Regions from separate parts of the Peribacillus sp. FSL R5-0717 genome, predicted to be linked through region 1. Evidence: riboswitches for the same ligand, from Rfam matches in the RefSeq annotation. Region 1 holds a riboswitch; the other holds the start of a gene.
What was found. Region 1 has a riboswitch for S-adenosylmethionine ahead of mmuP (S-methylmethionine permease). Riboswitches for the same ligand answer to the same signal wherever they lie in the genome.

Region 1 (3,124 bases):
GAATCAGCGTCCGGAAAATATGACTTCGACCGTGACAGAGTGGTGGCATTAGGTTATTCCAATGGTGCAAATATAGCTGCAAGTTTGCTGTTCCATTACGAGGGGGCCTTACAAGGAGCAATTCTTCATCATCCAATGGTTCCAAGACGAGGGATCGCTTTGCCGTCCCTTTCAGATATACCTGTATTTATTGCTGCAGGTAAAAACGATCCGATTTGCCCGGCAGAAGAAACTGAAGAACTTAATCAACTTTTACAGCAAGCTGGCGCAACAGTTGGAGTTCAATGGGAAAATTATGGTCATCAGTTAACACGTTCAGAGGTTGATGCAGCAGGTTCATGGTTTCAAAAGAACTTTTTATAAGAATGAGAGGGAATGAAGATGATTTCTGTTAACCCTGAAAGTCTGACTGAACGGGATAATTATAAGTTTTTGACTGGAAGCATTATACCGAGACCTATAGCGCTGGTTACGACACAATCCGAAACCGGTACAATCAATATAGCACCGTTCAGCTTTTTTAACATAGTCAGTTCAAATCCTCCGATGATTTCCATTTCTGTTCAACGGAAAGAAGGAGTTTCAAAGGATACAGCCCGAAATGCAATTCAAACAGGTGAGTTCGTTGTTCATATCACTGACGAAAATAATGTTGCCGATGCAAATCGAACGGCCAAGGAACTCCCATCTGAAGAAAGTGAATTGGGTCTTACTAATTTCACGCTGGCTGTTAGTGATAGGGTATCCGTACCAGGATTGGAAGAAGCGAAGGTACGTTTTGAATGTACATTAGAGCAATCGATTCCATTGGCAGGTTCCAAGAATGAACCTGGTTGTGATTTACTGATAGGGAAAATAGTCTGCTATCATATAGAGCAAGATATTTACCATAATGGCCGTATTGACCCGAATGGGCTAAAACCTGTAGCAAGATTAGCAGGTCATTCTTATACAAAACTAGGGGAATTATTTGAAATAGAACGTCCTTAAGGAAAAAGTAAAAAATGGCGACATCTTTTAAGATGTTGCCATTTTTAAGACCAAAATGACCCCGGTTAGTTTTATTTGCCATTATAATACGCTTAGCGCCTGTTCCAAAAATAAGCAACCTTTTAATATTAATGCCGCAAACGCCATGATCGTTAGCATTTAAAAGGAAGTCTTTACATTCCGAAACAAAACTTGACAAATTTTTCATAGATTGATACAGTTATAAAAAAATAATTTCTTATCCAGAGAGGTGGAGGGACTGGCCCTATGAAACCTCAGCAACAGGTCTACAAAGACACTGTGCTAATTCCAGGGGGTGAAACCTTGATAGATAAGACCGTACGTGTTTATTTGTCAGTAACGCACTCTTTTTTAGAGTGCGTTTTCGTTTTTTCTGGATGCAAGATTAAGGAGAGTAAGAATGGATAACAAAAGGAAGCATGATTTTCAAAGGCAAATGCAAGCACGGCATATAATAATGCTATCGCTTGGCGGGGTGATTGGAACTGGTTTATTCTTAAGTTCGGGTTATACGATTCAACAGGCTGGTCCGTTCGGAACCATCCTTTCGTATCTGATTGGTGCATTAGTGGTTTATCTAGTCATGCTATGTCTAGGTGAACTATCTGTGCATATGCCCGAGACAGGTGCGTTTCATAGTTACGCAGCCAAATACATCGGACCAGGGACAGGGTATACAGTAGCCTGGTTGTATTGGCTAACCTGGACTGTTGCACTAGGTTCGGAATTCACGGCTGCAGGATTGTTGATGCAGCGATGGTTTCCATCAATCAGTGTCTGGATATGGAGTGCTCTATTTGCCATTTTGGTTTTGGCATTAAATGCGTGGACCGTTAAGTTTTTCGCTGAATCCGAATTCTGGTTTGCGTCTATAAAGGTATTTGCTATTGTAATATTCATTATTCTGGGAGCTGCGGCAATGATAGGTTTCATTCCTATGATTAACGCACAATCAGCTCCGTTATTTTCCAATGTTACAAGTGCAGGTTTATTTCCAAATGGTGCTTTTGCCATTCTAATGACGATGCTCGCGGTGAATTTTGCATTTTCTGGAACTGAATTGATCGGAGTTGCAGCTGGAGAAACTGTGAATCCGGAAAAAACGATTCCAAAGGCAATCCGTATGACATTATGGAGATTGATTATCTTTTTTGTAGGTACCATCGTTGTTTTATCCGCATTATTGCCTGTTTCGGATGCAAGCGTATTAGAGAGCCCCTTTGTTGCCGTTCTAGAACGAATTGGAGTGCCATATGCAGCGGATATTATGAACTTTGTTATATTAACTGCCATTTTGTCCGCTGCGAACTCAGGACTATATGCCTCATCCAGGATGCTTTGGTCACTTGCAGATAAGAAAACTATTTCACCAATATTTGCAAAATTGACAAAACGGGGTGTTCCCTTGAATGCAGTCCTTTTCAGTATGCTGGGCGGTGTTTTAGCACTTTTCTCGAGTATTATAGCGCCGGATACTGTTTATATAGTGCTTGTATCCATTTCTGGACTAGCCGTGGTGATAGTTTGGATGAGTATTAGCGCGTCACAGTTTCTATTTCGCAGACGATATATAAACGAAGGAAACTCAGTTAATGATTTGGCTTATCATACACCATTATATCCATTCGTTCCAATCGTTTCATTTATGCTATGTCTTGCTTCTTGCATAGGAATTGCATTTGATCCTACACAAAGAATAGCACTATATTGTGGCATTCCGTTTATTTTGTTTTGCTATGGAAGTTATTATCTGACACAAACCATAAAGAAAAGAGGAGTAGACCATGAAAAATAAAATTAACCCAATTGAAGCAATTTTACAAGGTCATTCAGTTATGATTTTGGACGGAGCTTTAGCTACAGAGCTTGAAAGTCATGGGTGTGATTTGGACGATCCCCTGTGGTCTGCACGTGTATTACTTGAAAATCCAGAAGTGATTTACCAGGTGCACTCTGACTACTTTCGAGCTGGTGCTGACTGTGCGATAACGGCAAGCTATCAAGCAACGGTTGAAGGTTTCGCCCTCCGCGGAATACAAGAAAAAGAGGCATTGGATCTAATCAGGAAAACGGTTTTACTAGCAAGAAAAGCAAGAGATGAATTTTGGAAGGA
Region 2 (3,124 bases), 180 kb from region 1:
CCAGATCCCGGCTATCCGGATTATCTTTCCGGTGTTGTTTTAGCCCAGGCAAAGACCGAACTGATGCCCTTGACAGAAGAAAATGATTTTCTTCCGAAATACGATGACATACATAAAGAAGTTCTTGATAAAGCCAAAATGATGTTCTTGAATTATCCGAATAATCCCACAGGCGCTTCTGCAACTGAAAGTTTCTTTGATGAAACCGTCTCCTTTGCAAAAGAACATTCAATTTGTGTGGTCCATGATTTCGCCTATGGGGCGATAGGATTCGATGGAAAAAAACCGATAAGCTTTCTCCAGGCGGAGGGTGCAAAGGATGTAGGAGTTGAAATATACACTCTATCGAAAACATACAATATGGCAGGGTGGAGAGTCGGCTTCGCAGTGGGCAATAAGAGTGTAATAGAAGCTCTTGAACTATTACAAGACCATCTTTATGTGAGTCTTTTCCCGGCGATACAAGAAGCTGCGGCAAGCGCTTTGCTTGACTCACAGACCTGTGTAGAGCAGTTAGTGCAAATGTACGAGGGGCGAAGGAATGTTTTCATTGAGGGATTGAGGTCCATCGGATGGGAAGTCAAAGCTCCAGCGGCATCGTTTTTTGCCTGGCTCAAGGTACCTGAAGGTTTTACGTCCGAGAGTTTTGCGGACTATTTATTAACGCATGCCCATGTAGCTGTTGCCGCAGGGAATGGGTTCGGTGAATTTGGCGAAGGTTATGTCAGGGTAGGGCTACTGACTTCGGAAGAACGGCTGCAAGAGGCTGTGGAACGAATACGGACATTAAACTTATTTTAATGCAATAAGGTTCACCTTTAAATAGTTAAAACTTATTGACAAAGTAGGAATTACCTGTCAGAATACAAAATAAATTCTTAATCTTTCGATACTTGGATGCAACTTATATATCAGCGTTTTCTTATTTTGAGCAGGTGGAGGGACTAGCCCGATGAAGCCCAGCAACCGACCGTAATTCCATTGTAAAATGGGGCGGAATCCTTTCGCCGGATTTTCTTGAAATCCACAAGGCACGGTGCTAATTCTTGCAGCCGATGGCTGGGAGATAAGAAGATGGCTTTTTAAAGCCTCTTCTTTATGAAGGGGCTTTTGCCATTTTGAGACCATCTCAGGCCAATAGTGACATAGAGAGTTTACTAACGTGTTATAGGAGTGATCAGATGAGCGAGATAGTCGCTACTTATTTAATTCATGACTTTATTGGAAATCATGAGAAAAAAGCAGAGAGCATTGCCTTGGGTCTGACTGTCGGGACATGGACGGACTTGCCGCATTTGGTACAGAAACAACTGGAAAAACATAAGGGACGCGTCGTATCGGTGACACCCCTATCTGAAGAAGAGAGGGCAAACAGCTACTTTAATCGGAAAGTATACCGTTCGCTGATTAAAATTGCCTATCCGGCAAGGAATTTCTCCAATGATTTACCTGCAATCCTTACGACGGTCTTCGGCAAACTTTCATTGGACGGTGAAATAAAACTTATGGACTTGGATTTTGTCGGTGATATTCAAAAAGCTTTTCCCGGGCCGCAATTTGGCATTGAAGGCATAAGGGAAAAGCTTGGCGTATTTAACCGGCCCTTGGTGATGAGCATCTTTAAAGGTGTATTGGGAAGAGACCTAACATTTCATAATGAGCAACTGAGGCAACAAGCATTGGGAGGTGTCGACCTGGTTAAGGATGATGAGATCCTCTTCGACCAGGAACTGACTCCATTTTTCGATAGAATAAAAACGGGAAAAAGAATATTGAATGAAGTCTATGAAACCACTGGCCACCGTACTTTATATGCTGTCAATCTATCAGGGAAAACTTTTGAATTATTGGATAAGGCAGAGCAAGCGGCTGCAGCAGGGGCAGATGCTTTATTGTTCAACGTTCATACATATGGTTTGGATGTATTGCAGGCCTTGAGTGAACATGATCGTATCAAGCTGCCGATCATGGCGCACCCCGCATATAGCGGGGCATTGGCATCTTCATCATTTTATGGTATCGGCTATCCATTATTGCTTGGTAAATTAGTAAGGTTATCAGGCGCGGATTTATCTTTGTTCCCTTCTCCTTATGGAAATGTCGCACTTGAAAAAACGGAGACCTTAGCGATTGCTGAAGCTCTGACAAAAGATGAACTTTCATGGAAAAAAGCCTTCCCTGTTCCTTCTGCAGGCATTCATCCGGGCATGGTTCCGGACCTGATCAAGGATTTCGGGCTTGATAGTGTGATTAATGCCGGAGGCGGAATTCACGGGCACCCTGACGGAGCAGAGGGCGGTGCCAAGGCATTCCGTTCTGCTGTGGAAGCCGTTCTGGCAGGAAAGGAACTTTCTGAAGCGGCGGCTGAGGAAGAAACCCTAAAAAAAGCTCTTGTGTTGTGGGGAGGCCTATAAGAAATAATGAAACCGATCATCTTTTGTGATTTTGACGGAACGATCACCAACACAGATAATATCATTTCAATTATGAAGAAATTTGCGCCTCCGGAATGGGAAGCGTTGAAAGACGGTGTCCTTCAGCAAAAAATCAGTATATCTTCAGGAGTTGGGGATATGTTTTCCCTGCTTGATAGTGGCTTGAAGGATGACATCATCCAATATGTAAGAAAAACGGCCGGCATTCGTCCAGGGTTTTATGAATTCGTTGAGTATACGAAACAAGCCAATATCCCTTTATATATTGTAAGCGGGGGCATGGATTTTTTCATTTCACCCCTTTTGAATGATATCTTGCCAACAGAGTCCGTTTATTGCAACCATGCATTTTTTGATAAGGAAAAGATTTATATTGAGTGGCCACATGCTTGTGATGAGCAATGTAATAATGATTGCGGTTGCTGCAAGCCATCCATTATGAGGAAAATTACGGGTCCGGAAGATTTTAAACTCGTTATTGGAGATTCAGTGACGGATTTTGAAGCGGCAAAACAGGCCGATTTTGTCATAGCCCGTGACATACTGCTTGAAAAATGCGATAGGGAAGGAATTCCACATCAAGGATTCGAAACATTTTTTGATGTAATTGACATTATAAAGCAGCAGGAGGTGGTTAAAGCGTGAACACTCATTCTAAAGAGTGGCAGGAGTTGGCAGATATTAAAGCT

Region 2: it holds a riboswitch for S-adenosylmethionine, as region 1 does, so the genes downstream of both, mtnW (2,3-diketo-5-methylthiopentyl-1-phosphate enolase) here and mmuP (S-methylmethionine permease) in region 1, are expected to answer to the same signal.

What each region holds. Positions count from the first base shown of each region.
Region 1 covers NZ_JBBOOF010000001.1:43,465-46,588, reverse strand. The annotation lists gene NYE65_RS00190 (alpha/beta hydrolase) at 1-363, shown strand, start outside; gene NYE65_RS00185 (flavin reductase family protein) at 382-990, shown strand; SAM riboswitch class I at 1,226-1,328, shown strand; gene mmuP (S-methylmethionine permease) at 1,412-2,806, shown strand; gene mmuM (homocysteine S-methyltransferase) at 2,796-3,124, shown strand, end outside.
Region 2 covers NZ_JBBOOF010000001.1:223,432-226,555, reverse strand. The annotation lists gene NYE65_RS01060 (pyridoxal phosphate-dependent aminotransferase) at 1-801, shown strand, start outside; SAM riboswitch class I at 920-1,073, shown strand; gene mtnW (2,3-diketo-5-methylthiopentyl-1-phosphate enolase) at 1,182-2,414, shown strand; gene NYE65_RS01050 (2-hydroxy-3-keto-5-methylthiopentenyl-1-phosphate phosphatase) at 2,421-3,080, shown strand; gene NYE65_RS01045 (methylthioribulose 1-phosphate dehydratase) at 3,077-3,124, shown strand, end outside.